Regions from separate parts of the Pantoea agglomerans genome, predicted to be linked through region 2. Evidence: predicted binding sites of a transcription regulator. Region 2 holds the regulator's gene; each other region holds the start of a gene.

Region 1 (10,337 bases), 1.2 Mb from region 2:
ATGCGGTGCCGTAGATATTCTGGTTGTAGTCACCGCTGTCGCCATTGCCCGGGTTACGCATCTCTGCGCGGGTGTAGTTCCACGCCGTGCCCCAGGTCAGGTCGTCGGTGATATGGTAATCCACGCCCAGCGAGCCGCCGCCTTTGCGCTTGTAGCGCAGGCCGTTGCCCGGCAGATATTCGTTGTCGCTGAACAGGTAAGAGGCGTACAGATCGACCGCGCCGAAGGTATTTTTATACTTCAGCTGCTTGCGTGAACGGTAGGAGCCGTCATAGTCGCCGTTGATGCCGTTGCCCGGCGCCTGGCCTTTCATATCGTAATCCCAGATATCGGTCTTCGCGCCGACAACGTCATAGAAGACGCTGTTCTGCTGGCCGAAATAGATCTCACCCCAGGTTTTACTTTTCAGGCCGGTATAGAGCTGGCGACGCGTGGTGTCGTTGGCGCCCTCTTTATAGTGGTTATCCCAGTCGAATACGGCGGGAATATTAACGCCCACCTCGTAGTAGCTCGCCCAGCTAATATCGTCGAACAGATAATAGTCAGCGGCGAAACGGAAACGGGTGCCGCCGTCAAAGCCATTACGCTTGTACGATTTGTCGTTAACGCCGGTCAGATGTTCGAACTGCGGACGAATACTGCCGCCCACGGTGAAGTTGAGTCGGCTCAGCGGATCGCCCGCCTGCGGATCTTGTTTCAGCAGAGTAATTTCAGCCTGGCTGGCCAATGGCGCAGCCGCCATTAACGCAGCAATAGCGCTGAGTGTGAAAGCACGCATTTTCATTTTTTTATAAATCCCTGATAGGCCCGGAAGAATAGGCGGCGGAATATTACGTTGAGCAAGCGGGCTTTCGCTTTATAAATTTGTGCGATTTTTCCGAAAAATAACAACAATAGCATTGCGCGCTAAGCCTAAAGACAAATGAGCAAAACTTTAATCGTTTTTAGTTATTTATTATCAAAGCAGGCGATAAAAAAATAAAAAAAACGGCCCCAGAGGGCCGTTTTATTGCGCACGGAAATTAACCGTTAATCAGCGCGTGCATTTCCTGTACGGAAATCACCTGTTCCGTTGGATCCGCATTCAGCGACATGGCCGTCGCGAAACCACCGTTCAGCGTGGTGTCGTAGTGCACTTTATACTGCAGCGCGCTGCGACGAATAACGCGCGAATCCTCAATCGCCTGACGACCAGCGGTGGTGTTGACGATATAGGTATATTCGCCGTTCTTCAGGCGGTCCTGAATATGCGGACGACCTTCATGCACCTTATTCACCAGACGCGGATTGATGCCCGCTTCGCCCAGCACCACGGCGGTGCCGTGGGTGGCGTCCAGCTCAAAGCCGAACTTAAGCAGCTTGGCCGCCAGATCGACGATGCGTTTCTTATCGCCTTCGCGTACCGACAGCAGCGCGCGGCCGCTCTTCTTCATATTGCTCTGAGCGCCCAGCATCGCTTTTGAGAAGGCTTCGGCGAAGGTACGGCCAACGCCCATCACTTCACCGGTGGAGCGCATTTCCGGGCCGAGAATCGGATCCACGCCCTGGAATTTGTTGAACGGCAGCACCACCTCTTTTACCGAGTAGTATGGCGGGATCACTTCCTTTGTGACGCCCTGCTCGGCCAGAGTTTTGCCTGCCATTACGCGCGCCGCCACTTTCGCCAGCGGCACGCCGGTGGCTTTAGAGACAAACGGCACGGTACGCGCCGCGCGCGGGTTGACCTCAATCAGGTAAACCTCGTTATCCTTCACCGCGAACTGCACGTTCATCAGGCCGCGCACGTTGAGCTCAAACGCCAGGCGCTCAACCTGCTGGCGCATCACGTTCTGGATCTCCTGGCTGAGCGTATAGGCGGGCAGCGAACAGGCGGAGTCGCCTGAGTGTACGCCAGCCTGCTCGATATGCTCCATGATGCCGCCAATCAGCACGCGTTCACCGTCGCAGATCGCGTCTACGTCAACCTCTACCGCGTCATCCAGGAAGCGGTCCAGCAGCACCGGCGCGTCGTTGGAGACGGAGACGGCGGTCTGGAAGTAGCGCTTGAGGTCGATCTCGTCGTAGACGATCTCCATCGCGCGGCCGCCCAGCACGTAAGAAGGACGCACCACCAGCGGATAGCCGAGGCTGGCTGCTTTCTCGACCGCCTGCTCTAGCGTCGTAACCGTGGCGTTGGCCGGCTGCTTCAGGTTGAGGCGATCGACCGCCTGCTGGAAGCGCTCGCGATCTTCGGCGCGGTCGATCGCGTCCGGGCTGGTGCCGATAACCGGCACGCCAGCAGCTTCCAGCGCGCGCGCCAGCTTCAGCGGCGTCTGGCCGCCGTACTGCACGATCACGCCTTTCGGCTTCTCGATACGCACAATTTCCAGCACGTCTTCCAGCGTAACCGGTTCGAAGTAGAGACGGTCGGAGGTATCGTAGTCGGTAGAAACGGTTTCCGGGTTGCAGTTGACCATAATGGTTTCGAAACCATCTTCGCGCAGCGCCAGCGCGGCGTGTACGCAGCAGTAGTCGAACTCAATGCCCTGCCCGATGCGGTTTGGCCCGCCGCCCAGCACCATAATCTTATCGCGATCCTGATTCGGGTTCGCTTCGCACTCCTCTTCATAGGTGGAGTACATGTAGGCGGTATCGGTGGCGAACTCGGCGGCACAGGTATCGACGCGCTTATAGACCGGATGCAGGTTGTACTGCTGACGCAGCTTGCGGATCTCCCCTTCCGAGACGCCCGCCAGCATCGCCAGACGCGCATCGGCGAAGCCTTTACGCTTCAGCGCACGCAGGAACGGCTGGCTCAGGCTGTTCACCCCTTCGCGCGCCACCTGCTCTTCCAGACGAACCAGCTCCTCAATCTGCACCAGGAACCAGCGGTCAATATTGGTCAGGTTAAAGACGCCATCCACCGACATACCGGCGCGGAACGCATCGGCGATATACCAGATACGCTCGGCGCCCGCGTCTTTCAGCTCGCGGCGAATGCGGGTCAGCGCATCGGCATCATCCAGGTGGACCTTCGGATCGAAGCCGGTTGCGCCAACTTCCAGGCCGCGCAGCGCTTTCTGCATCGACTCCTGGAAGGTACGGCCAATTGCCATCACTTCGCCTACGGACTTCATCTGCGTGGTCAGACGGTCGTTTGCGCCGGCGAATTTCTCGAAGTTGAAGCGCGGGATCTTGGTGACAACGTAGTCGATAGAGGGCTCAAACGACGCCGGCGTCAAACCACCGGTAATATCGTTCATCAGCTCGTCCAGCGTGAAGCCGACCGCCAGCTTGGCCGCCACCTTGGCGATCGGGAAGCCGGTCGCCTTAGAGGCGAGCGCCGAGGAGCGCGAGACGCGCGGGTTCATTTCGATAACAATCAGGCGGCCATCCTTCGGGTTAACCGAGAACTGCACGTTAGAGCCGCCGGTTTCCACGCCGATTTCACGCAGTACCGCCAGTGAGGCGTTACGCATGATTTGATACTCTTTGTCGGTCAGGGTCTGCGCCGGCGCCACGGTAATGGAGTCGCCGGTGTGAATGCCCATCGCGTCGAAGTTTTCAATGGAGCAGACGATGATGCAGTTGTCGTTCTTGTCGCGCACCACCTCCATCTCATACTCTTTCCAGCCAATCAGCGACTCATCGATCAGCAGCTCGTTGGTCGGCGAGAGGTCCAGACCGCGCTCGCAAATCTCTTCAAACTCTTCGCGGTTGTAGGCGATGCCGCCGCCGGTGCCGCCCATGGTGAATGAGGGACGAATGATGCAGGGAAAGCCGACATCTTCAGCCACCGCCAGCGCTTCTTCCATGGTATGGGCGATGCCTGAACGTGCGGTATCCAGCCCGATGCTTTTCATCGCCACGTCAAAACGACGACGATCTTCTGCCTTATCAATGGCATCAGCCGTGGCGCCAATCATGGTGACGCCGAACTCTTCCAGCACCCCCTGACGCTCCAGCTCCAGCGCGCAGTTCAGCGCCGTCTGGCCGCCCATGGTCGGCAGCACCGCGTCCGGGCGCTCTTTTTCGATAATTTTGCGCACCACTTCCCAGTGAATCGGCTCGATATAGGTCGCATCGGCCATCTCCGGGTCGGTCATAATGGTCGCCGGGTTGGAGTTCACCAGAATGACGCGGTAGCCCTCTTCGCGCAGCGCCTTACAGGCCTGCGCGCCAGAGTAGTCAAACTCACAGGCCTGGCCGATAACAATCGGGCCTGCGCCAAGGATCAGGATGGATTTTATATCTGTACGTTTCGGCATTTTCTGGCTCCTGATTACTTAGCTTTCGAACGGTAGGCTTCGATCAGCTCGATAAAGTGATCGAACAGCGGCGCGGCGTCGTGCGGGCCCGGGCTCGCTTCCGGATGTCCCTGGAAGCTGAACGCCGGTTTATCGGTGCGATGAATGCCCTGCACCGTTTTGTCGAACAGCGAAATGTGCGTTACGCGCAGGTTCGCCGGCAGGCTGGCGTCATCAACGGCAAAGCCGTGGTTTTGCGCGGTGATCATTACGCGGTTGTTGTCGAGATCCTGCACCGGGTGGTTGCCGCCGTGGTGGCCAAGCTTCATTTTCACGGTTTTCGCGCCGCTCGCCAGCGCCAGCAGCTGGTGGCCGAGGCAGATGCCGAATACCGGGATCTCGGTTTCGAGAAAGGCTTTAATCGCGCTGATGGCGTAATCGCACGGCTCCGGGTCGCCCGGTCCGTTAGAGAGGAAAATCCCGTCTGGATTGAGCTTCAGCACCTCTTCCGCAGGCGTCTGTGCCGGCACCACCGTCAGGCGGCAGCCGCGATCCACCAGCATGCGGAAGATATTGAATTTCACGCCATAATCGTAGGCCACAACGTGATACGGCAGCGCTTCCGCGCTCTTCGCCTGCGGCAGGCCCTCGTTCAGCGTCCAGGAACCCTGCTGCCAGCTATAGGTCTCCGCCGTTGTGACTTCTCTCGCCAGATCCATTCCTTTCAGCCCCGGGAACGCCTGGGCTTTCTGCAGCGCCAGCGCCGCATCCGGGTTGTCGCCGGCGATGATGCAGCCGTTTTGCGCACCTTTTTCACGCAGCAGACGCGTCAGCTTGCGGGTATCGATATCGGCGATGCCCACGACGTTATTGCGCTGCAGGTAGGCTGACAGGCTCTCTTCGCTGCGGAAGTTGCTGACAATCAGCGGCAGGTCGCGGATAACCAGGCCCTGAGCGTGAATTTGGGTGGATTCTGCATCAGCGGCGTTAACGCCGACATTGCCGATATGGGGATAAGTGAGGGTGACGATCTGGCGGGAATAGGAGGGATCAGTGAGTATTTCTTGATAACCGGTCATTGACGTATTGAAAACGACCTCCCCCACTGCCGATCCCGTTGCCCCTATGGCCCGACCGTGGAATTGGGTTCCGTCTTCCAGAACCAAGAGCGCTGACTTAATCAAAACATCCTCCAGGGAATAAACAGTCACAATATTTGCATATTAATTCAAAATTTGGCCCTGAATCAAGGCAAAAACCGCCTGAGTGGTCGATTTTTGGCAAATTGCGCGCATTCTAATGATCGCCCTACGGCTTGTCTACCCTGAAGCGTGATTTTTTATTGGTTTTCGCGTCACTGAGGGATAAAACCAGGAATAAGTCGCAAAAAAGCGATCTTAGCGGCGGGAATAAACGGTTGCCTGAGGTAAATAAAATAAAAGCGAGGTGCGGATGCCTTTTTTTTTGACCAAATGGTCAAAAAAGTTCTTTTTTTAACCGCAGCGATAAAGAAAAGATGCTATTTTCTGCCATTTAAACAGGTATGACAATGAAAGGCTTATTTTAGCAAAAAAAACATAGGGCGATAACGCTATCGCCCTGCTCAATCAATGCTTTACTGATTGAAATAACCACATCACGATGGTTCACAACATTTACGGCATCGATAAATCCAGCACGTCTCGCATATCATAAAGCCCGGATTTCGCCTCTTTTAGCCACAGTGCCGCCTTAACCGCGCCATTAGCGAAGGTCATGCGGCTGGAAGCCTTGTGGGTTATCTCTACGCGCTCGCCGATATCGGCAAACATCGCGGTATGCTCGCCGACGATGTCGCCGGCGCGCAGCGTGGCAAAACCGATGGTCTGCGGCTTGCGCTCACCGGTATAGCCTTCGCGCGCGTAGACGGCGCGATCCTTCAAATCCCAGTTCATGGCGTCAGCAATCGCTTCGCCCATCGCCAGCGCCGTGCCGGAAGGCGCATCGACTTTGTGACGATGATGCGCCTCAACGATTTCGATATCGGCATAGTCGCCCATCACCTTCGCTGCTTTCTCCAGCAGCTTCAGCACCAGATTGACCCCAACGCTGAAGTTGGCGGCGAATACGATGCCGATGTCGGCAGCGGCTGCCTGGATCGCCGCTTTGCCCGCGTCGTCGAAGCCGGTCGTGCCGATTACCATCGCCTTGTTGTACTCGTGGCACAGCGCCAGATAGTGCAGCGTGCCTTCAGGGCGGGTGAAATCCACCAGCACGTCGAAATCATCCATCACGCTGCGCAGATCGTCGGTGATGATAACGCCGTTTTTTCCCAGCCCGGCCAGCTCACCGGCGTCGCTGCCGATTAGCGAGGAGCCTGGACGCACCAGCGCGGCGCCCAGCTCGACGCCCTCCGCCTGCTGCGTCGCCTGAATCAGATTGCGCCCCATACGGCCTGACGCGCCCACGATGGCAATGCGGTAATTACTCATATTTATTCATTCCTGATACAAAACTATGCATGCAAAGCGCAATCAGGTTAACGGTCAGTTAACAGACGCGCCACTACTAATCGGGGATAATTAGAATTTCAGGGTAGCGCTTACCGATTATCAGTAAAAGCAATTCCGCTGACTGGAACGCATTCCTTAGCCCATAAAAAAGGCCGACTCTCGTCGGCCTTTTAGCAAGCAGATAGCGCAGAGTTACTGCACGTTGCGCACCTCGACGCGCAGCTCTTTCGGCACTTCAAACACGATGTTCTCTTCGCGTCCAATCAGCTCAATGGCCGCTTCGCCGCCCAGCTCGCGCAGGCGCTGGATCACCTGCTGCACCAGAATATCGGGCGCCGATGCGCCAGCGGTTACGCCGATGCACTTGATGCCTTTCACCCACTCTTCCTGGATGTCGTCCGCAGAGTCGATCAGCTTCGCCAGCTTGCCGGCGCGCTGCGCCAGCTCTGCCAGGCGATTGGAGTTTGAGGAGTTCTTCGAGCCAACCACCAGCACCACTTCCGCATCGCGCGCCAGTACGCGCACCGCTTCCTGCCGGTTGGTGGTGGCGTAGCAGATATCATCTTTGCGCGGGCCGATAATCGCCGGGAAGCGTGCGCGCAGCGCATCGATCACGTCTGAGGTGTCATCAACCGACAGCGTGGTCTGCGTCATAAAGCAGAGATTGCTCTCATCCTTTACCTGCAGCTTAAACACATCTTCCGGCGACTCCACCAGATACATGCCGCCGTTGGGGTTGCTGTACTGCCCCATGGTGCCTTCCACTTCTGGATGACCCGCATGGCCAATCAGGATCGCCTCCACCCCTTTACGGCTGGCGCGGGCCACTTCCATATGGACTTTGGTCACCAGCGGACAGGTGGCGTCGAACAGCATGGTCAGGCTGCGCGCCTTCGCCTCGGCGCGCACCGCCTGCGATACGCCGTGCGCCGAGAAAATCAGAATGGCGTTATCCGGCACTTCCGCAATCTCTTCGATAAAGATCGCGCCGCGTTCGCGCAGGCTGTTTACCACGTAGCGGTTATGCACCACCTCATGCCGCACATAGATAGGCGCGCCGTACATTTCCAGCGCACGCTCAACAATGCTGATGGCGCGATCGACGCCGGCGCAGAAGCCGCGCGGGTTAGCCAGCAGGATTTGCATCGTTTGCCTCCAGCGCCGGATCGATTTCCAGCACGTCGATATCGAAGTGAACCTGATGACCGGCCAGCGGATGGTTAAAGTCCACGGTAATAGAATCCCCGGAGATATCGCGGATCACGCCGGGCATCTCGCTGCCGCCCATGCCGGTAAAGAGCATAATGGCACCGATTTCCGGCTCGCCCGCATTAACAAAGTCGCGGCGCGAGAAGTACTGGATCAGGTCCGGGCTGACGGCACCGAACGCCGCTTCCGGCTCCAGCGTAAAGGCGTGCTTGTCGCCTGCCTTCAGCCCCAGCAGCTCCTGCTCCAGCGCGGCGGAAAGGCTGCCGTCGCCCAGGCGGAACAGCGCCGGTTTGCCGGACGCTGCCGTCGACTCTGCGACGGAGCCATCCTCGAGCTTCAGCGTGAAATGCAGCAGCACCGCGCTGTCGCGCTCTACAGAGACTGTCATGTCTTACCCTTGTTTTGCCTGTTTGCCAGCGGGGCTGAGAAAGCCCTCCAGCACCACTAACGCGGCACCGATACAGATGCCGCAGTCAGCGATATTAAAGGTGGCGAAGTGCCAGTCACCGATATAGAAGTCGATAAAGTCGACGACAAATCCGTGCCAGGCACGATCGAACAGGTTGCCCGCCGCGCCGCCGATAATCAGCGCGTAGGCGATATTAACGATTTTCTGGCTGGCGCGGCTGCGGTACATCATCACCAGCAGAGCCACCACGATAGCGATGGCGATGCCGGCGAAGAACCAGCGCTGCCAGCCGCCTTTATCCGCCAGGAAGCTGAACGCCGCGCCATAGTTGTGCGCGTAGAACAGGTTGAGGAACGGCATCAGCGGCTGCGTTTCATGCAGCATCATGTTGTTCATCACCCACTGTTTGCTGGCGAAATCGACCAGGATCACCGCCAGCACCAGCCATACCCAGCGTAAGCCGGTTGAGAGAATAGGTTTACGCATCAGGCAAATTTACGCTCTTCGCCGTTGCCGGCCAGGTTGGTATAACAGCGTCCGCACACGGCAAGATGCTCCGGGTTCTGGCCGACGTCGGTAGTGTAGTGCCAGCAGCGCGGACATTTCTCGCCTTCCGCTTTATGCAGCGCGATTTTCAGACCTTTTACCAGCTCGCTCTGCTGCGCCTCTTCGCTTGCCAGCGCGTAGTCCGCCACCGTTGCGCCCGAGGTAAGCAGCACAAAGCGCAGCTCATCGCCCAGCGCCTGCAGCTTCGCCGCCAGCTCCGCATCGGCGTAGAGCGTTACCGTGGCTTCCAGCGCGCCGCCGATACGCTTGTCGCTGCGCGCCTGCTCGATAGCTTTGTTGACTTCGCCACGCACCTTCAGCAGCTCCGCCCAGTAGGCATCGTTCAGTGCCTCATCCGCCGACAGGCCGAACAGGCCGTCATACCACTCTTCGGTAAAGACATACTGCGCGCGTTTGCCCGGCAGATAGCCCCAGATTTCATCAGCGGTAAAGGACATGATCGGCGCCATCCAGCGCACCAGCGCCTCGGCGATATGCCACAGCGCGCTCTGACAGCTGCGGCGCGCCAGGCTGTCGCCCTTCGCGGTGTACTGGCGATCCTTGATGATATCCAGATAGAAGGAGCCCATTTCCACCGAGCAGAACTGCATCAGACGCTGAATCACTTCGTGGAAATCGTAGTTTTCATACGATTTGATGATATCCGCCTGCGCCGCCTGCGCGCGGCCGACCGCCCAGCGATCCACCACCACCATCTCTTCCGGCGCCACCATATCGGTTTCAGGGTTGAAGCCGTTAAGGTTAGCCAGCAGGAAGCGCGCGGTGTTGCGGATACGACGATAGGCGTCGGCAGAGCGTTTCAGGATCTCGTCGGAGACCGCCATTTCGCCCGAATAGTCGGTCGAGGCGACCCACAGACGCAGAATATCCGCGCCCAGCTTGTTCATAACGTCCTGCGGCGAAACGGTGTTGCCGATCGACTTGGACATCTTGCGGCCCTGACCATCCACGGTAAAGCCGTGGGTCAGCACCTGGCGATAAGGCGCTTTGCCCTTCATCGCGGTAGAGATCATCAGCGAGGACATAAACCAGCCGCGATGCTGATCGGAGCCTTCCAGATACATATCAGCAGCGTGGCCGCCGAACTCCGGACGGGCATCAACGACCGCATAGCTGGTAGAGCCGGAGTCGAACCAGACGTCCAGCGTATCGGGTACTTTGACGTAGTTGTCAGCGTCGTCGCCCATCAGATCGCGCGGATCGAGATCCCACCACGCCTGAATGCCGTCCTGCTCCACGCGCTGCGCCACTTTTTCCATCAGCGCCAGCGTGTCGGGATGCAGCTGCTCGGTCTCTTTATGCACGAACAGCGCCATCGGCACGCCCCAGGTGCGCTGACGAGAGATACACCAGTCTGGACGGTTGGCAACCATCGACTCGATGCGCGCCTGACCCCAGTCCGGGATCCACTGCACGCCTTTGATCTCTTTCAGC
Region 2 (10,337 bases):
AGATTCAGGACTGCGACCCTCAGGCGCTGATAAATACCTACGATAACTCCCTGCTCTACAGCGACGATATGCTCAGCCGCACCATCGATATGCTGAAGGGGCTGAGCGACCGCTTTAACGTGGCGCTGGTCTATCTCTCCGATCACGGCGAATCGCTCGGCGAGCACGGCATGTATCTGCACGGTGCGCCCTATCTGTTTGCGCCCTCTCAGCAGACGCATATTCCTCTGCTGCTGTGGATGTCGGACGATTACGCCAAAACCTACCGCATTAATCAGGCCTGTTTGCGCCAGCAGGCGCCGACGGCGGCGGTGTCGCAGGACAACCTGTTTCATACGCTGCTGGGGATGTTCGACGTGCAGACCCGCGAATATCAGCCGCAGCTCGACATGATCAGAACGTGCCGAAACGCGGCTTAAGCGTTGCATCTGACCGACTGGTCTACTACCTTAAGCGCCATGAACAAGACGCTGCAACGCAATGAAACCCGTGAACATCTGCTCGCTACCGGCGAGCAGCTCTGTCTGCAGCGCGGTTTCACCGGAATGGGACTCAGCGAGCTGCTGACGCTGGCGGAGGTGCCGAAAGGCTCTTTCTACTACTATTTCCGCTCGAAAGAGGCGTTTGGCGTGGCGCTGCTGGAGCGCTACTTTATCCAGCTGCATCAGCAGGTGGAGGCGCAGCTGCAGCACGGCGAAGGTACGCCGCGCGAGCGGCTGCTGGCACATTTCCGTCAAGCTGAGCAGCTCTTCAGCCAACAGGGGCATATCGTCGGCTGCCTGGCGGTAAAGCTCTCTGCTGAAGTCTGCGATCTCTCTGAGCCGATGCGCAACGCCCTGCAGCACGGCGCCAGCCGCATTATTGCGGCTTATGCGCAAACGCTGGAAGCAGCGCTGCAGCAGGAGACAATGAAGCTGCCCCACAAGCCGCAAGAGATGGCGGAAGTGATCTATATTCTCTGGCTGGGCGCCAGCCTGCAAAGCAAGCTTTCACGCGAGCCGCAGCCGCTACGCCTGGCGTTAAGCACCCTTGAACAGTGGCTGCAAACCCACTGATTTTAAAAACGCCGTTTTATAGCAGACCGGTCTACTACAGGAGTTGTTATGGCAAGTACCCAGCTGTTTAGCCCGCTTAAAGTGGGTGCGATTACCGTACCGAACCGCGTATTTATGGCCCCGTTGACGCGCCTGCGCAGTATTGAACCCGGCGATATTCCTACGCCGCTGATGGGCGAATATTATCGTCAGCGCGCCAGCGCCGGCCTGATCATCACCGAGGCGACGCAGGTCTCTTTCCAGGCGAAAGGCTACGCCGGCGCGCCGGGGCTGCACACCCAGCCGCAGATTGCCGCCTGGAAAGCGATTAACGCAGGCATTCACCAGGCGGGCGGCCACAGCGCCGTTCAGCTGTGGCACACCGGCCGTATTTCTCACAACAGCGTGCAGCCTGATGGCAAAGCGCCTGTGGCGCCCTCCGCTATCGCCGCCGGCACGCGCACCTCGCTGCGCGCAGAAGATGGCAGCGTCTATCGCGAAGAGACCTCGACGCCGCGCGAGCTCACCGTTGCCGAAATCAGGCAGATTGTGGCGGATTTCGGCCAGGCGGCCGCCAACGCGCGCGAGGCGGATTTCGATCTGCTGGAGCTGCACTCGGCGCACGGCTACCTGATGCATCAGTTCCTTGCGCCCGACTCCAACCGTCGCACCGACGAATATGGCGGCAGCATTGAAAAACGCGGCCGCTTCGCGCTGGAAGTGGTCGACGCCGCCATCGCTAACTGGTCCGCCGACCGCATCGGCATTCGCATTTCGCCGATCGGCAGCTTCCAGAATCTGGACAATGGCCCTGAAGAAGAGAAAGCGGCGCTGTGGTATATCGGCGAGCTGGCGAAGCGCAATATCGCCTACCTGCACCTTTCCGAGCCGGACTGGGCAGGCGGCAAACCCTACAGCGACGCCTTCCGCGAAAAAGTGCGCGCGCGCTTCCCCGGCGTCATCATCGGCGCGGGCGCCTATACCGTGGAGAAAGCGGACGATCTGATCGCCCGCGGCCTGATCGATGCCGTGGCCTTTGGCCGCGACTTTATCGCTAACCCCGATCTGGTGGCACGTCTGCAGCAGGACGCTCCGCTCAACCCGCAGCGCCCGGAGAGCTTCTACGGCGGCGGCGCGGAAGGCTATACCGACTACCCGACGCTATAAGCGCGCCGCTGGCGTGACGGCGGTTATGCCAGCGGCCGTTTTTTGCTATTTTCACCGCTATACTTAGCGTTTGAGTCATCAGAAGATGACGATTTAATAAAAGAGGATGTTATGCGTTTACTTCACACCATGCTGCGCGTTGGCGATCTGCAACGTTCTATCGACTTCTACACCCGCGTTCTCGGCATGCGCGTGCTGCGTCAGAGTGAGAACACGGAATATAAATATACGCTGGCATTCGTTGGCTATACCGAAGAGAGCGAAGGCGCGGTTATCGAACTGACCTACAACTGGGGCGTAGAGAGCTACGATCTCGGCAACGCCTACGGCCATATCGCGCTGGGCGTGGATGATGTGGCAGCGACCTGCGACCGCATCCGCAACGCGGGCGGCAAGGTGACGCGCGAAGCGGGCCCGGTAAAAGGCGGCTCCACCATTATCGCTTTCGTCGAAGATCCAGACGGCTACAAAATTGAGCTGATCGAAAATAAACACGCCGGTAACGGCCTGGGCAACTAAGTTTGCCGCTTCAGCCTGCGCAGTGCGGCGGGCTGAAGCTTTCCCTTCTGCTGCACCCTCCTCTTTTTTTTGCCATAATGCGCGCTGCCTATTTTCTGCTATGAGATGCTGATGTCTGAAACGAACTCCCTGAACGCGCTAAATCAACGTTTCCGAGGTTTCTATCCTGTGGTGATCGATGTCGAAACCGCAGGCTTTAACGCGCAGACCGATGCGCTGCTGGAGATCGCCGCCACCACGCTGAAAATGGACGAAGATGGCTGGCTGCACCGCGACCAGACGCTGCATTTCCACGTCGAGCCTTTTGAAGGTGCGCTGCTGCATCCAGAGGCGCTGGCCTTTACCGGCATCGACCCCAGCAACCCGCTGCGCGGCGCAATTAGCGAATATGAGGCGCTGCACGCCATCTTCAAGATGGTGCGCAAAGGCATCAAGGATCACCACTGCAATCGCGCCATTATGGTGGCGCACAACGCAACCTTCGATCTCAATTTTATGATGGCCGCCGCGGGACGCGCCGGGCTGAAGCGCAACCCGTTCCATCCGTTCGCCACCTTCGACACCGCCGCGCTGAGCGGGCTGGTGCTGGGGCAGACGGTGCTGGCGAAAGCCTGTAAAGCGGCGGGCATGGATTTTGACAGCACGCAGGCGCACTCCGCCCTCTACGATACCGAACAGACGGCCACGCTGTTTTGCGAGCTGGTAAACCGCTGGAAACGGCTGGGGGGCTGGCCGCTGCCGATGGCGGCGAGCGACGACGCTGACGCAACGCCGGAACAGGCGTAAAAAAAAGGCCGACTTGCGTCGGCCTTTTCTATTCTGCTGCTGTTATTCCGCTTCTTTGTGCTTCTCTGCCGTCTCTTTGATCAGGGACTGCAGTTCGCCGCGCTGGAACATCTCCACGATAATATCGCAGCCGCCGACCAGCTCGCCGTCAACCCACAGCTGCGGGAAGGTCGGCCAGTTGGCGTATTTCGGCAGCTCGGCGCGAATATCTGGGTTCTGCAGAATATCCACGTAAGCAAAGCGCTCACCGCAGGCAGAAAGCGCCTGCACCGCCTGCGCAGAGAAACCGCAGCTTGGCAGTTTCGGCGAGCCTTTCATATACAGCAGGACCGGGTTTTCTGCGATCTGGCGCTGAATTTTTTCTACAGTACTCATAATTGCCTTCCTTAATTCCTTACTTCGTGTTTGTTTATTGTAGCGACTTCGCCCCATCCCTGAAAACGACATTTTCTCGCTTGCCGGACGAAACCGCCATGTTTGTTAAGTTCTTGCGTAAAGTTCTGACTTTTTCTGACGATAATCAAAACTTAAGCCATTCATAACTGGTAATAACTTTGCTGCTATAACCTGCTGAAATCGCTCATTTATGAGTCAGATGCAACCCTGTAACAGTTTAATAGAAAAATGGCTTAACTTTTGAAAAAAACCTGGCTTAGAATGGCCCCGGCGCTGATCTCCGATCAGATTTTTCTAACCTCGTTACGGCCTGTTGTCGTAACCGCTAACCCTGTAACCGGACTATGCGATTACTGATTACGCTCTTGATATTAGCTTTCGCGCAGCTTTTCATGAACATCGCTTCGGCCTCGCCGCAAGCGCCGGTTAAAGCCAGCCTGCATAAGGCAGAGAAAAAAAGCGCGCGCGAAGATGAGCGACGCAAACGGCGACCGGTTAAAACCAGCGCGAAAAAAACGCGCCCTTCTACTGCGCAAAAACTCAAACTGAAAAAGCAGAAGAAAATCGAAACGGCCGCCCTTTCTCATTCCGCCGGCGAAACGAAAAAATCCCTGAAGTCTTCCCGTAAGCAGCGCTATGGCCACCAGCGCACGCTGAGCAGCGCCAAAGTTGCAACTTCTTCGCTGCTGGACGCCGATGACGGCGGCACCATCAAAATGAGCAAGTCCCACCGCCTGCGCTACCAGAAAGCGCGCGAAACGGCGATGACCAAGCTGATGGGTCAGCTGGGCAAGCCTTATCAATGGGGCGGCACGTCGCCGCACACCGGTTTCGACTGCAGCGGCCTTGTCTGGTACGCCTATAAAGATCTGGTGAAGTTCAGAATTCCGCGCACTGCCAACGAAATGTATCACCTGCGTGACGCCGCGCCGGTGAAGCGCGAGTCGCTGGAGAAAGGCGATCTGGTCTTTTTCCGTATCAACGGTCGCGGCACCGCCGATCACGTGGGGGTCTACCTCGGCAACGGTAAATTTATTCAGTCGCCGCGCACCGGAAAAGATATCCAGATCAGCGGGCTTTCAGACGATTACTGGCAGCGTCACTATATCGGCGCGCGCCGCATGATGACGCCGAAAACCATTCGCTAAACGCCATAAAAAAACCGGGATTTTCCCGGTTTTTTTATCGCTGTCGTTAGTGCATGACGGCGGTAAAGCTAAAGGCCACAATCATCAGCAGCGCCGCGCCCGTGGTCACCAATGCCAGTTTCAAATCAGTGCTCATTACCTCTCCTTATCCACACAGTTTTCAGGGTCTTCAGGGATTTTCCCATAGTTACCGGTAAAAATCTCGTTTTATCCCGCAAGCCTTGTTAGAATCCCCGGCTTTGTTGCGCAACTGACGCAACGCTGATGCCGTTCGCACGCAACAGCCCCTGTTTTGTCCTGCCCAGTGAGTATTTCACCGACAAAAACTGTAGCGAATTAACAGAAATCTCGCTTAGCGGACGCAAACGTTTAACATTATGCTTATCAGTGAGTTATTGGTAAGCCTGGAGTCTCTTTTTAATGGCAACAATTAAAGATGTCGCGAAGCGCGCGGGTGTCTCCACCACCACCGTTTCCCACGTGATCAACAAAACGCGCTTCGTTGCGGAAGAGACGCGCAACGCCGTCTGGCAGGCGATTCAGGAATTACACTATTCGCCCAGCGCCGTGGCGCGCAGCCTGAAGGTCAATCACACTAAAACGCTGGGGCTGCTCGCCACCTCCAGCGAAGCGCCCTATTTTGCGGAAATCATCGAAGCGGTCGAGCATCACTGCTTCGAACGCGGCTACACCCTGATCCTCGGTAACGCCCATAACGATCTGCAGAAGCAGCGCGCCTACCTGTCAATGATGGCGCAGAAGCGCGTCGACGGCCTGCTGGTGATGTGCTCCGAGTATCCGGACGATCTGCTGAAGATGCTGGAAGAGAACCGCAATATTCCGATGGTGGTGATGGACTGGGGCGAATCGCGCGGCGACTTTACCGATACCGTGCTCGATAACGCCTTCCAGGGCGGCTATCTGGCGGGCCGCTATCTGATCGAACGCGGCCATCGTGATATCGGCGCGATCCCCGGCCAGCTGGAGCGTAACACCGGCGGCGGCCGCCATGCGGGATTTTTGAAAGCGCTGGAGGAAGCGGGCATCTCGGTGCGTCCCGAGTGGATCGTGCAGGGCGATTTCGAGCCGGAATCGGGCTATCAGGCGATGCAGCAAATCCTGCAGCAGAAGCAGCGCCCGACGGCGATCTTCTGCGGCGGCGATATTATGGCGATGGGCGCGATCTGCGCTGCCGACGAGATGGGGCTGCGCGTGCCGCAGGATATTTCGGTGATCGGCTATGACAACGTGCGCAACGCGCGCTACTTTACCCCGGCGCTCACCACCGTGCATCAGCCGAAAGCCCAGCTCGGCGAAAAAGCGCTGGAGATGCTGCTGGATCGCATCACCAGCAAACGCGAAGTGTCGCAGACCATTGAAGTGCATCCCACGCTGATTGAGCGTCGTTCAGTCGGCGACGGTCCGTTCCGCGACTACCGCCGTTAATCTTCGCTTAACCACTCCTGATTGAGCGTTTGCGCATCGCCGAGATAGCTGAGCAGCCAGCTGAGCGCCGGCGATGCGCCCGCTTCCGACCAGCTCACGCAGCAGGGACTTTCCGGAAAGGCGGTTGGCAGCGTCAGCTCAACCAGCTCCCCCTTATCCAGCAGCGGGCGCGCCACATGGCCCGGCATCATCGCCACGCATAACCCATCCAGCACGCAGGCCAGCCCCGCCTGCCAGTCCGGCACCACCAGACGCCGCTGGTTATCCAGCGTCCAGGTCATGCGGCGCGGCAGCGCGCGCGAGGTATCCTCCAGCACCAGCGAGGGCCAGGCGCGCAGTGCGTCATCGTCGAGCTGCGGCTGCTGCGTCAGCGGATGCTGGCGCGCCACCACGCAGCGCCAGTTCAGCGCGCCCATATCGCGAAAGGAAAAGCGCCCGCCCACCGGGATCGCCTGGGTGGCACCGATCGCCACATCGACGCGCCCGTCCGCCAGCGCGTCCCAGACGCCGTTAAATACCTCATAGCTGATATGCAGCTCCATATCGGGAAAGTGGCGATAGAAGTCAGTAACCAGCTGGCGGCTGCGCGGCAGCTTCACGATACAATCAACCGCGATGCTGAGCTTGCCGCGCCAGCCGTTCGCCAGCTGCTGACACTGCCTGCGGGTGGCGAGCATTTTTTTGATAACCTCGCGTCCTTCACGCACGAAATGCTCGCCTGCAGGGGTGAGGGCCACGTCGCGATGCTGCCGTTCGAACAGCGGCACCGCCAGCCAGCTTTCCAGCTGGCGCACCGTATAGCTGACGGCAGAGGGCACGCGGTGCAGCTCCTGCGCGGCGGCGCTGAAACTGCCGGTGCGCGCGACGGCATCAACAACTTCAAGCGCATATTCAGACCACATGCTTTTTCCTTTCAAAAATTTTCACAGCACTCTGCAAATATTAACGTTTCACAGCGGCGGGCGCACCCTTTTACACTTTGCCGCGTTCAACCTGCCTGACGAAAGATGAGATAAACACCATGCTGTCCTCAAAAGGATTTATGCCCTACCTCGCCCTGCTCAGTATGCTGGGCTTTCTGGCGACCGATATGTACCTGCCCGCCTTTGGCGCGATGCAGATGAGCTTCAATACCTCGCCCGGCATCATCAGCGCCAGTATGAGCCTGTTCCTGGCAGGCTTTGCCATCGGCCAGCTCTTCTGGGGCCCGCTCTCTGACCGCATCGGTCGAAAACCGGTGCTGCTGATGGGGCTGGGGCTGTTCGCGCTCGGCTGCGCCGGCATGCTGTTGGTGGAAAACGCGGCGCTGATGCTGGCGCTGCGCTTTATTCAGGCGATCGGCGTCTGCGCCGCGGCGGTGAGCTGGCAGGCGCTGGTGGTGGATCGCTATCCGCGCGCGCGCGCCAATAAGGTGTTCGCCACCATTATGCCGCTGGTAGCGCTTTCCCCGGCGCTGGCACCGCTGCTGGGCGCCTGGCTGGTTAGCCATTTTCACTGGCGTTCAATTTTTCTGGTGCTGACGCTGACCGGCGTCGCGCTGATGCTGGTGACGCTGCGTCTGCCCACCACCCGTCCGACGGCGAAGGCGACGGGGGATCAGCCGGGCTTTTTCTCGCTGCTGCGCTCCGGCGTCTATAGCGGCAACGTATTGATCTACGCCGCCTGCTCCGCCAGCTTTTTCGCCTGGCTGACCGGATCGCCCTTTATTCTCGCCGATGCGGGCCTGACGCCGGCGGACATCGGCCTGAGCTATATTCCGCAAACTATCGCCTTCCTGCTGGGCGGATTCGGCTGCCGCGCGCTGCTTAACCGCTATGCCGGTGCGCAACTGCTCCCCTGGCTGCTGGCCCTCTACAGCCTGAGCGTGGCGTCACTGTTCGGCGTGGCGCTCAGCGGCAGCCATAACCTGATCGCCCTGCTGCTGCCCTTCTGCGGCATGGCGCTGGCGAACGGCGCGATCTACCCGGTGGTGGTGTCAAACGCGCTGCTGCCTTTCCCCCACGCCACCGGTAAAGCCGCCGCGCTGCAAAATACGCTGCAGCTCGGCCTCTGCTTCCTCGCCAGCCTGGCGGTCTCTGCAGGTTTACAACAGCCGCTGCTGATGACTACGCTCATTATGGTGACCACTATTGCTCTGGCGCTAGCGGGCTACGTCTGGCAGCGACGCGCCAGCGCACAAACGGATATTGTCCACGCGACGACTCCCTGCCAGGATAATCACTAAGACAACTTTTATAGTTAGCGCCCTAACAATAAGTCGTTGAATACTGACCTGGTTGAGCATATACTCGATCAGGTCAATAAATCTGCAACAAATCAATAACATAATTGTTCTATTATTAGGCGAAGCTTATCGCCCGGATGGTGTCTGCGCGCGCGCTTTCTGCTGCGTCAGACAACGGTTTTCAGATCCAATCCTCTGTAAAACGTCGGATATCAGGCGCACGGAGCAATCCGTGACATTTCTCACAGGCCTTGAGAAATTGACTATTCTTTTTCTCAGGTTCAACGCGGACAGGTGATGGAGTAGCTATGAGTTCATCGTTAATAGAAGAAGTGAGCCTTGAAGAAAACCACTGGTATCGCATTGTCCATGAAATGCTGGAAAAGGCGGACATCGAAATCAACGGCAGTCGCTCCTGGGATATTCAGGTTAAGCATCCTGACTTTTTTAAGCGGGTGATTCAGGAAGGCTCACTTGGTCTTGGCGAAGCTTATATGGATGGCTGGTGGGAGTGCGAACGGCTGGATATGTTTTTTCACCGCGTGCTAAAGCACAAGCTGGACCAGCAGTTGCCGCACCACTTCAAAGATACGCTGCGCGTCGCCGCCGCGCGCCTCACCAACCTGCAGTCAAAAAAACGCGCATGGATCGTCGGTAAAGAGCACTACGATCTGGGGAACGACCTCTTCTCGCTGATGCTCGATCCCTATATGCAATACTCCTGCGCCTACTGGAAAGAGGCCGCGACCCTGGAGCAGGCGCAGGAAGCGAAGCTGGATATGATCTGCCGCAAACTGCAGCTGGAACCCGGTATGACGCTGCTGGATATCGGCTGCGGCTGGGGCGGGCTGGCCGAGTATGCTGCCCGCCACTACGGCGCGGTGGTGCACGGCGTGACCATCTCGGCAGAGCAGCAGAAGCTGGCGCAGCAGCGCTGCGAAGGACTCGACGTCACTATCCTGCTGCAGGATTATCGCGATCTTAACCAGCAGTTTGACCGCATCGTTTCGGTGGGTATGTTTGAACACGTTGGCCCGAAAAACTACGCCACCTACTTCGACGTGGTGGACCGCAACCTCAAGCCGGACGGCCTGTTCCTGCTGCATACCATCGGCGCAATCCGCACCGATATGAATGTCGATCCCTGGATTGATAAGTATATTTTCCCCAACGGCTGCCTGCCGTCGGTGCGCCATATCGCCGACGCCAGCGAGTCTCACTTTATCCTCGAAGACTGGCATAATTTCGGCGCAGATTACGACACCACGCTGATGGCCTGGTATGCGCGTTTTCTTGAGGCCTGGCCGCAGCTGGCCGAGAAGTACGGCGAACGCTTTAAGCGCATGTTTAGCTACTACCTTAACGCCTGCGCCGGCGCCTTTCGCGCCCGCGATATTCAGCTGTGGCAGGTGGTCTTTAGCCGTGGCGTAGAGGGCGGCCTGCGCGTCGCGCGCTAAACCGCAAAAATGAATAAGGCGCATGAAGCGCCTTTTTTATGCTTATTCGACGTCGGGCCGCAGGGCGGCGGCTTCGCGCTGCGCCAGTACGCGCTCGACGGTATCGACGATCGCCTGGGTGTGCGGATCGATCTCAATATTGACGCGGTGTCCCAGCTTC
Region 3 (10,337 bases), 630 kb from region 2:
TGAGGCGCTCGCTGCGCTGCCAGGCGCGCGCCAGCGCCTGCGCCAGCTGCGCGCTGCGCCAGGGTTTTGCCAGCCGCTCGCACAGCGGCAGCGCCACCGGCTGCAGGCGCAGATCCTGCCCGCTGATCAGCAGCGTCGCCAGCTGCGGCCACTGCTGCTGCGCCTGGCGGATCACCTCGGCGCCGTTCAGCCCGCCGGGCAGCATCAGATCGCTGATCAGCAGATCGATATCGGGGGTCTGCCGCAGCAGCGCCAGCGCCTCTTCGCCGCTGGCGCACTCCAGCGTCACGTAGCCAAGCTGGTGCAGATGCTCGCACAGCGTCTGGCGCACCGCCGGTTCGTCATCCAGCACCAGAATCAGCTTATCGCACGGGGCGGATGGCACCACCGGCGCGGCTGGCGCGGGGGCGACGGCGCTCTCTGGGGCGCGCGGCAGCAGCAGACGCACGGTGGTTCCCTGGCCGGGCGCGGTGTCGATCTCAATCTGGCCCCCTGACTGGCGCACAAAGCCATACACCATCGACAGCCCCAGCCCGCTGCCGCTGCCGGTCTCTTTAGTGGTGAAAAAGGGCTCGAACACCTGTTCCCGCACCTCTGGCGTCATGCCGCAGCCCTGGTCGATCACCTCAATCACTACGCGCTCGCCCTGTTCGCGCTGCTGGCTGGCGATGCGCAGGCGGATCTCGCCGCTTTTTTGCTGCATGGCGTCGCGCGCGTTCACCACCAGATTCATCAGTGCGTTCTCCAGCTGGCTGGCGTCGATCCAGGCGAGCCAGCCGGGCCGCGGCGCCTCGACCGTCAGGCGCTGGCCGGGCAGCAGCGAGTGCTGCAGCAGGTTCTGCAGCTCCTCCACCAGCTGCGTCACCGACACGGCGCGCGGATGCAGCGCCTGCTTGCGCGAAAAGGCCAGTAGCCGCTGGGTGAGCAGGGCGGCGCGATCCGCTGCCTGACGGGCGCGGTCGATGCGGCTCGCCAGGCTGCCCGGCGGCAGCTGCCCCTGGGTCAGCGCCAGGCTGCCGATAATCACCGCCAGCAGGTTATTGAAGTCGTGCGCGATGCCGCCGGTCAGCTGGCCAACCGCTTTCATCTTCTGGCTGTGTACCAGCGCCTCCTCCAGCGCCTTGCGCGCGGTGCGCTCCAGCACGGTATTGACGATGCCGCGACGCGGCACCGGGCTAAAGCGCAGCTCCAGCGTGCGGCCATCCGCCAGCCGCACCTCCTGCGGCTCGCCCGGATGCTGCAGATCCACGCCCACCCGCTTCAGCAGCTGGCGATAGTGCAGGCCGCGATGCAGCGCCTGTTCGGGCAGCCCCAGCAGCTGGGGATACTGCGCATTCCACACCACCAGCTGGCCGTGGTTATCAAACAGCGCAAAGCCGTCGCGCATCGCCAGAAAGGTGGACTCAAGCTGACTGCTCTTTTCCTTGAGCAGGCGGGAGGTGTGCGCCAGCGACGCGGTATTGCGGGCGAAAACGTTAAAGGCGCGCGCCAGATCGCCCAGTTCGTCGCGCCGCTGCAGGCCCGGCACCGCAACGCGCTTCTCTCCCTGCGCCAGCCGCGTCATGGCGTCGGCGATGGCGGTCAGGCTGGAGCCGAGATTGCGGTAGATATAGATCCCGGCATAGCCGGTGATCGCCAGCGCCAGCAGGGCGAACAGCGCGATAAACAGGATCACCGAGTTGAGTTCGCGGTGGGTTTCCGCGCTGCGCATTTCGCTCTGCTGCGCCACCTGCTGCACGCAGGCGGTGATGTCGTCGTTGAGCGCCGCCACCAGCGCTTTGATGCGGTAGGTGGAATAGGCGATAGCCAGATCGTTCTCCGCCAGCCGTTCCGCCAGCGGCCGCAGCGACTGCTGGGTCGCGATCAGGCGGGCGATTTTCTCATCCAGCACCGCCTCGCCCGCCTCTGGCCGCCATGCTGCCATCACCTGCTGCAGCTGATCGACCACCGCAACCGGAGACGGGGTGCGGATCGCCGCCGCCAGCAAGCGCTCGGTCTGCTGGCGCAGCGCCGCCGGAGGGCCGCGCCGCACCGCGAGCTGGTTAATATGGTCAAGCAGCAGCTGCGACTGCCACAGGCCGCTGAGCAGGGCGTTGCGCTGCAGGTGGCGCTGATGGCCGTTGATCAGCAGCTGCGTGATGGTCTGCTCCAGCATCAGGCTGCGCGCGCGAATGCGCGCCACCCGCGCCGTCTGACGCGCGGCAAGCGGCGCCGAGGCAAGCAGCGACAGCGACTGCTGCAGCGCCTGTTGCGTCTGCTGGAGTCGCTGCGATTCGCTCTGATACTCAAGCGCGCCCACCACCTGCGACAGGCGCACCGCCGCCGTGGCGACGCTGGCGGTATCGCGCGCCAGCGCCAGGCTGGCGCTCATATCGCTCAGGGTTTGCGCCTGCGCCTGCTCCTGAATGCGCCCGGCGTGGCGAAAGCCAAGTATCGCTACCGCACTCACCATCAGCGTGACGCACACCACCAGCAGGTTAAACAGCAGCAGGCGGCCGCGCGCGCCCGCCTGCCAGAGATGTTGATGCCGCATATCGCGCCTCCGCCCGCCCTCAGTGAGGCGAGTATAGGGCGCGGCCCGGGCGCATTTATGACAAATATGAACGGCCGCTGACATTTTCCATTTATCTGGCGTTGCTTTACTCAGCCCTAACCACGGTTATCTGGAGCGGCCCATGACAGCCACACCGATTCTGCAAATGCGCGAAATCACGCGGCGCTTCGGCCAGTTTTATGCGCTTAAGGGCGTCGATCTGACGGTCTATGCTGGCGAAATCCACGCGCTGATGGGGGAGAACGGCGCAGGCAAAAGTACCCTGATGAAGATCCTCGCCGGCGCCTACAGCGCCACCAGCGGTGAGATCCTGATCGACGGTCGCCCCTGTGTGATCAGAGGGCCGAAAGAGGCGCTGGCGGCAGGCATTACCCTGATTTATCAGGAGATCAATCTGGCCCCCAACCTCACGGTGGCGGAGAACATCTTTCTCGGCAGCGAAATCACGCGCGGCGGGCTGATTCGGCGTCGCCAGATGGCCGAGGAGGCGCAGCAGGTGATCGATCGGCTCGGCGCGCAGTTTAGCGCCACCGACCGCGTCAGCCGCCTCAGCATCGCCGAACAGCAGCAGGTTGAAATCGCCCGCGCGCTGCACCGCCACAGCCGCATTCTGGTGATGGATGAACCCACCGCCGCGCTGAGCAACCGCGAAACCGAGCAGCTGTTCGCGCTCATCAAGCGCCTGCGCGCGGAAGGCATGGCGATTATCTATATCAGCCATCGTATGGCGGAGGTCTATGAGCTCTCCGATCGCGTCAGCGTGCTGCGCGACGGGCAGTATGTCGGCAGCCTGACCCGCGACACGCTTAACGCCAGCGAGCTGGTGCGCATGATGGTGGGCCGTCCGCTCAGCGATCTCTTTAACAAGGATCGCACCATCCCGTTCGGCGATATTCGCCTGGCGGTCAATCATCTTACCGACGGCGGCAAGGTGCGGCCGAGCAGCCTGGCGGTGCGCGCCGGCGAGATCGTCGGGCTCGCCGGGCTGGTGGGCGCAGGACGCAGCGAGCTGGCGCAGCTGATTTTTGGCGTGCGTAAGCCGAGCGGCGGCGAGATCTGGATTGACGGGCAGCAGGTGACAATCCATTCGCCGCGCGACGCCATTGCGCGTGGCATCGGCTTTCTCACTGAAAACCGCAAAGAGCAGGGGCTGTTTCTGGAGATGGCGGCGCAGGAGAACATTGTGATGGCGACGCTGGAGCGCGACGCCAGCTACGGGCTGCTCAACCGACGCAAAGGAAGAAAGATCGCCGGCGACGCCATCGCCACGCTTAACATCCGCGTGCCGCATGCGCAGGTGCGGGCGGGGGGCCTCTCCGGCGGCAACCAGCAGAAGCTGCTGATTTCGCGCTGGGTATCGATTGGGCCGCGCATCCTGATCCTCGATGAGCCGACGCGCGGCGTTGACGTCGGCGCCAAAAGCGAAATCTACCGCATGATGAACCAGATGGCGCAGCAGGGGGTGGCGATCCTGATGATCTCCAGCGAGCTGCCGGAAGTGGTCGGCATGAGCGATCGGGTCTATGTGATGCGCGAAGGCACCATCGCCGGTGAGCTGGATAAAGAGCAGATCAGCCAGGAAAACATTATGACGCTGGCCACCGGGGCGCATACCGCCTCGCCGCTGGAAATATAAGGAGAAGAGAGCGATGACAGAAACCACGCGGGCGAAACCGCCCACCGTTAAGCGGGCGCTGATAGGCGACATGCTGCAAACCGTCGGCATTCTGCCGATTCTGGTGCTGATTGTGGTGGTGTTCGGCTTTGTCGCGCCGAACTTCTTCACCGAGGGCAATCTGCTCAATATTACCCGCCAGGCCTCGATTAATATCGTGCTGGCGGCCGGTATGACCTTTGTGATCCTCACCGGCGGCATCGACCTTTCGGTGGGCTCAATGCTGGGCACCACGGCGGTGGTGGCGATGGTTGCCTCGCTCGATCCCATGCTCGCCGGCATGACTATCCCCATGGCGCTCGGCGCTGGCCTGGTGATGGGGCTGTTTAACGGCATACTGGTCGCCTGGGCCGGCTTGCCGCCTTTTATCGTTACCCTTGGCACCTATACGGCGCTGCGCGGCGCCGCCTATCTGCTGGCAAACGGCACCACGGTGATTAACTCCGATATCAGCTTTGAATGGATAGGCAACGGCTATCTCGGCCCGGTGCCCTGGCTGATCGTTATCGCCTTCGCGGTGATCGCCGTCTGCTGGTTTATCCTGCGCCGCACCACGCTGGGCGTTCATATCTACGCGGTGGGCGGCAATATGCAGGCGGCGCGTCTCACCGGGATTAAGGTCAGCGCGGTACTGCTGTTCGTTTACGCCATGAGCGGGCTGCTCTCCGGGCTAGGCGGGCTGATGTCGGCGTCGCGTCTCTATAGCGCCAACGGCAACCTCGGCGTCGGCTATGAACTGGACGCCATCGCCGCGGTGATCCTCGGCGGCACCAGCTTCGTCGGCGGCATCGGCACCATTACCGGCACCCTGATCGGCGCGCTGATTATCGCCACGCTCAACAACGGCATGACGCTGATGGGGGTCTCCTATTTCTGGCAGCTGGTGATCAAAGGCGCGGTGATCATTATTGCGGTGCTGATCGACAAATATCGCACCCGGCACCACGTCTCCTGAGCGCGGCGCCCTCTTTTTACCCTCCGCCATTCAGCCGTTGGCGATTCTAATAACAGCAGGAGAAGATCTATGCGTTTTAATCCGATCGTAACCGGGCTGCTGGCGGCAACGCTGTTCAGCGCCTCCTTCGCTCAGGCGAAAGATCTTAAATCCATCGGCGTCACCGTCGGCGATCTCGCCAACCCGTTTTTCGTGCAGATTACCAAAGGCGCGGAGATGAAAGCGCGTGAGCTGGCGGGCGACAAGGTCAACGTGACGCTGGTCTCCAGCGGCTACGATCTGGGCCAGCAGGTGGCGCAGATCGATAACTTTATCGCGGCGAAAGTCGACATGATTATTCTGAACGCCGCCGATTCCAAAGGCATCGCGCCGGCGGTGAAACGCGCCCGCGACGCTGGCATCGTGGTGGTGGCGGTCGACGTGGCGGCTGACGGCGCCAACGCTACCATTACCTCAGACAACACCCAGGCGGGGGAGATGGCCTGTAAATATATCGCCGATCGCCTGAAGGAGAAGGGCAACGTATTGATTATCAATGGCCCGCCGGTTTCCGCCGTGCAGAACCGGGTTGAGGGCTGTATGACCGAGCTGAAACGCCATCCTGAGATCAAGCTGCTCTCCTGGAACCAGAACGCCAAGGGCAGCCGTGAAGGGGGGCTGGAAGTGATGACGGGTCTGCTGTCGGCCAATCCGAAGGTGGATGCGGTGTTCGCTATCAACGATCCAACGGCGATCGGTGCCGATCTGGCGGCGAAACAGGCACAGCGCAACGAATTCTTTATTGTCGGCGTCGACGGATCGCCCGACGGCGAAGAGGCGCTGAAGCGTAAGAACTCGCTGTTCGTCGCTACGCCGGCGCAGGATCCACAGGTGATGGCGGCAAAAGCGGTGGAGATCGGCTATGACATTCTGCAGGGCAAACCGGCGCCCGATAAGCCGGTGCTGATCCCGGTTTCCCTGATCGATCGCGACAATGTGGGCAGCTACAAGGGCTGGACGGTGAAATAGCGCCGGGCGCGCGCCCGGCTGTTCGCCCCGTCAGGCGCTCAGCCGGACCGCTTCCGGACGCGTGACATCGGCGGAAAAGACATAGCCGAGGCCGCGAATAGTGCGGATCAAACTGGGCTGATGCGGATTCGTTTCGATTTTGCGCCGCAGTCGCATTATCAGCACGTCGATGGTGCGATCGAAAACGTCCAGGCTTTCGCCGTGGGTCAGCTCCAGCAGCTGATCGCGCGTCAGCACCTTGCGCGCGTGGCGCACCAGCGCGCGCAGCAGCGCATATTCACCCTGCGTCAGCGGCACCGCTTCGCGCTGCGGATTGAGCAGCTGACAGCGCGCCTCATCCAGCTGCCAGCCGTTAAAGCGCCAGCCGCTCTCCACCGTCTCCGGCGATATCAGCCGTCCGCCGCGCCGCAGCGCCGCGCGCGCTCTCGCCACCACCACGCGCGGATTAAAAGGCTTGGCGATATAGTCATCCGCGCCCATCTCCAGCCCGACCACCATTTCCGCTTCGGAGCCCATGCCGGTCAGCATGATCACCAGCAGATCGGGGCGCTGGCGCTGCAGCTGTTGCAGCACCAGCAGGCCGTTGGTATCGGGCAGCATCATATCCAGCATCACCAGCGCGATATCGCCGTGCTGCGCCAGCAGCGCCGGCGCGTCCCGGCCATAGTGGCAGCAGTAAACGCTAAACTGTTGCGCATTCAGCACATCCTGCAGCAGTTCGCAGACGGCTTTATCATCATCGATAACCAGAATGGCGGGCTTCATGCAGGGCGACCTCAAGGTTAAAAAAAGGTTAACAAGAGTGTACACGGCGCGATTTGCGCCGCCCTGACAAGCGATGGAAACGTGAGCGATATCGCCTTCGGCTTTGCTGAAGCGTGCGTTGGCGCAGAATTTTGCGCAGCGCAGAGGAAGCGATGAAAACGATTGCGCGGAAGCGGGGCAATGCACCATAATCGCGCCTTGTTTTGGTTCAGATTTCTCTTAGAAAATGCCGGGCCTGGCGAGGTAAACGATTGCGTTTCCCGCTGGCATAGCGCTTGCTATGACTTCAGGCCTTATGGAGATTCAGGGCGTGACGACAGCGTCCGTCAGCATGCAGCGGCGCGTCGTGCGGTACCACAATAATCAGCATGTAACCCACACTGGCAAGTGAGAACGCGCATTCGTGCCGTCTCCGCTCTTGAGAGATGATGATGTTAGAAAAACTATTCAAGCTAAAAGCGCATAACACGACGGTTCGCACCGAAGTGGTCGCCGGGATCACCACCTTCCTGGCGATGGCCTATATCCTGTTTGTTAACCCCAGCATTTTGGGCGCAACCGGGATGGATAAAGGCGCGGTGTTTGTTGCCACCTGTCTGGCGGCGGCGATCGGATCGGTACTGATGGGGCTGATCGCCAACTACCCGATCGCGCTGGCGCCCGGCATGGGGCTGAACGCCTTCTTCACCTATACCGTCGTGCTGCATATGGGTTACACCTGGCAAATCGCGCTAGGCGCAGTGTTTTTGTCGGCGGTGATCTTCTTCGCGATGTCGATTTTTAAAATTCGCGAGTGGATTATCGCCAGCATTCCGCTGCCGCTGCGCGCCGGGATTGCGGCGGGCATCGGGCTGTTCCTGGCGCTGATCGCGCTGGAAGGCGCGGGCATCGTGGTGGATAACCCGGCAACGCTGGTTGGTCTGGGCGATCTCACGAAGCCGGGCCCGCTGCTGGCGCTGCTGGGCTTTGTGGTGATTGTGGTGCTGGAGGCACGTCGCGTCACCGGCGCGGTGCTGATTGGCATCCTGCTGATCACCTTTATTTCGATGGGCATCGGCCTGTCGCCCTTTGCTGGCATCTTCTCCGTGCCGCCCTCTATCGCGCCTACCTTTATGCAGCTGGATATCGCCGGCGCCTTTAACGTCGGCCTGGTTAGCGTGATTTTCGCCTTTCTGTTTGTCGACGTGTTCGACAATACCGGTACGCTGCTGGGAGTGACTAAACGCGCCGGGCTGGCGGATGAGCAGGGCAATATCCCGAAGATGGGGCGCGCGCTGGTGGCCGATAGCGCCGCGGCGCTGTTTGGCTCGCTGCTCGGTACCTCGACCACCACCAGCTATGTGGAATCTGCAGCTGGCGTGAGCGCGGGCGGACGCACCGGCTTAACGGCGGTCGTGGTCGCTATCCTGTTCCTGCTGGCGCTGTTTTTCTCGCCGCTGGCGGGCAGCGTTCCGGTCTACGCGACGGCGCCGGCGCTGCTGTTTGTCGCGGTGCTGATGACCTCCGGGCTGGCGGAGATTGACTGGAAAGATATTACTACCGCGGCGCCGGTCACCGTTACCGCGCTGACCATGCCGCTGACTTACTCCATCGCCAACGGCATCGCCTTCGGCTTTATCACCTGGACGGTGGTGAAGCTGCTGAGCGGCCGCACGAAAGAGATCAATGCGGCGCTGGTGATCCTTTCACTGCTGTTCGTGATCAAGCTGGGCTGGCTCAGCGCCTGATAGCGATCGCCGCGCCGGCGCAGGCTGGTGCGGTTTTATCCTTTAGCTGCGCGCAAGACGTAAACCGTCTTGCGCGCATTTTTTTGTCCTGCTCCTGTACGTTTGCGTAGCGGCTTCCAGAATGGGTCAGAAAGGGTGTTAACTCTGCTGGCGCAGCGCTACCCTGCCAGCGCTAATTCGAGAGGCGCATCGATCGCCATTTATAACCGAATTAGCGGAACGGGGAATGTTTACTGGGCGGTAATCTGGTTAAATACCCAACAGTCTGGGGACGCACCGGTGACGTGACTGTAAGGCGTAACAGGGAAAGGAGAGAATAGTATGGAACTGCCGTTAAGCCCTCTTCCGCGCAGGTTTGCCTGTCCCCTCATCCCTCTTCAGCAATCAGGAGGCGATCCTGTGGAGCGATTGACCAAACGCGTTGAGCGGCTTGAGCTGGATACGCAACAGATAAAAACAGACCTGGCGGTACTGACCGAACGTTCGCAACATTTCGCCACGAAAACGGATGTTGAAGGCCTGCGTACCGAACAGTTCAGGATGCGATGTGAAATGCTTGAAGGCTTCGCCCAGTCGGCAGCCCAGTTTGCGCGTATTGATGAGAGGTTTGCGCGCGTCAGTGACTGGAGCGGGCAGGTCGACAATAATTTTGCCGCCATTGACAAGCACTTTGAGCGGATTCATCAACAGTTCGAACGCGTTGACAAAAAGTTTGAGCGTATTGATGAAAGGTTTGAGCGGGTCGACGAAAAGTTTGAACGTATGAACGAGAAGTTTGAGCGCCTGGACGGAAAGTTTGAGCGCGTCGACGAAAAGTTTGACCGCCTTAACGATCGCATTACCTGGACGCTGATGGTGCCAGCTGTGCTCGCCGTGCTCGGCTGGCTGGCGAGAGAATTCTGGATGAGGTAGAGAGACGAAACCTGCTGCGTCTCTCTACATCGGGTTAAGGCAGAGCACGAGCGGTGGTCCCCGTGCTCTGAACCATTAACGGAACGGCGGTTCGTTAAAGGTACGCAGCTTGCGTGAATGCAGCTTATCTCCTTCGGCGCGCAGCAGCTCTACCGCGCAAATGCCAATTTGCAGATGCTCTGAAATCGCCCCTTCATAAAAGCGGTTTGCCTGCCCTGGCAGCTTGATTTCGCCATGCAGCGGCTTATCCGAGACGCAGAGCAGCGTGCCGTAAGGGACGCGGAACCGATAGCCCTGTGCTGCAATCGTGGCGCTCTCCATATCCACCGCCACCGCGCGGCTCAGGTTAAAGCGCAGCGCCGAGGCGGAGTAGCGCAGCTCCCAGTTGCGATCGTCCGTCGTTACCACGGTGCCGGTGCGCAGACGCTGCTTAACCTCTTCTCCCGGCATATTGCTCACTGCTTTGGTAGCGTCATAGAGCGCGCGCTGCACTTCCGCGATGCTTGGCACCGGAATATCGGGCGGTAAGACGCTGTCGAGCACGTGGTCGTCGCGCAGGTAGGCGTGCGCCAGCACATAGTCGCCGATGCGCTGGCTTTCGCGCAGGCCGCCGCAGTGGCCGATCATCAGCCAGGCGTGCGGTCGCATTACCGCAAGGTGATCGCAGATGGTTTTGGCGTTGGACGGGCCGACGCCGATATTTACCAGCGTGATGCCGCGGCGGCCAGGCGAGGTGAGATG

What was found. Region 2 encodes PurR, which represses purine synthesis genes. Its sites were predicted from a motif close to CANGCAAACGTTTGCNTG; they were not measured.
Region 1: a site for PurR is predicted at 5,633-5,650, ahead of carA (glutamine-hydrolyzing carbamoyl-phosphate synthase small subunit). Genes of this name have one in related genera too.
Region 3: a site for PurR is predicted at 7,198-7,215, ahead of LB453_RS09970 (NCS2 family permease). Genes of this name have one in related genera too.

Annotation. Positions count from the first base shown of each region.
Region 1 is NZ_CP083809.1:3,402,698-3,413,034, forward strand. Features, by position in the region: gene LB453_RS18975 (porin) at 1-784, opposite strand, end outside; gene carB (carbamoyl-phosphate synthase large subunit) at 1,023-4,247, opposite strand; gene carA (glutamine-hydrolyzing carbamoyl-phosphate synthase small subunit) at 4,262-5,410, opposite strand; gene dapB (4-hydroxy-tetrahydrodipicolinate reductase) at 5,882-6,697, opposite strand; gene ispH (4-hydroxy-3-methylbut-2-enyl diphosphate reductase) at 6,911-7,864, opposite strand; gene fkpB (FKBP-type peptidyl-prolyl cis-trans isomerase) at 7,845-8,315, opposite strand; gene lspA (signal peptidase II) at 8,319-8,822, opposite strand; gene ileS (isoleucine--tRNA ligase) at 8,822-10,337, opposite strand, start outside.
Region 2 is NZ_CP083809.1:2,183,222-2,193,558, forward strand. Features, by position in the region: gene eptA (phosphoethanolamine transferase EptA) at 1-419, shown strand, start outside; gene LB453_RS13120 (TetR/AcrR family transcriptional regulator) at 459-1,055, shown strand; gene LB453_RS13125 (alkene reductase) at 1,104-2,201, shown strand; gene gloA (lactoylglutathione lyase) at 2,313-2,720, shown strand; gene rnt (ribonuclease T) at 2,832-3,506, shown strand; gene LB453_RS13140 (Grx4 family monothiol glutaredoxin) at 3,549-3,884, opposite strand; gene LB453_RS13145 (C40 family peptidase) at 4,247-5,050, shown strand; gene LB453_RS13150 (YnhF family membrane protein) at 5,097-5,186, opposite strand; gene purR (HTH-type transcriptional repressor PurR) at 5,471-6,496, shown strand; gene punR (DNA-binding transcriptional activator PunR) at 6,493-7,398, opposite strand; gene punC (purine nucleoside transporter PunC) at 7,518-8,720, shown strand; gene cfa (cyclopropane fatty acyl phospholipid synthase) at 9,029-10,177, shown strand; gene LB453_RS13175 (riboflavin synthase subunit alpha) at 10,220-10,337, opposite strand, start outside.
Region 3 is NZ_CP083809.1:1,554,196-1,564,532, forward strand. Features, by position in the region: gene LB453_RS09945 (ATP-binding protein) at 1-2,533, opposite strand, end outside; gene phnE (phosphonate ABC transporter, permease protein PhnE) at 1-3, shown strand, start outside; gene LB453_RS09950 (sugar ABC transporter ATP-binding protein) at 2,676-4,190, shown strand; gene LB453_RS09955 (ABC transporter permease subunit) at 4,204-5,184, shown strand; gene LB453_RS09960 (ABC transporter substrate-binding protein) at 5,254-6,192, shown strand; gene LB453_RS09965 (winged helix-turn-helix domain-containing protein) at 6,223-6,957, opposite strand; gene LB453_RS09970 (NCS2 family permease) at 7,386-8,684, shown strand; gene LB453_RS09975 (hypothetical protein) at 9,006-9,596, shown strand; gene LB453_RS09980 (AMP nucleosidase) at 9,672-10,337, opposite strand, start outside.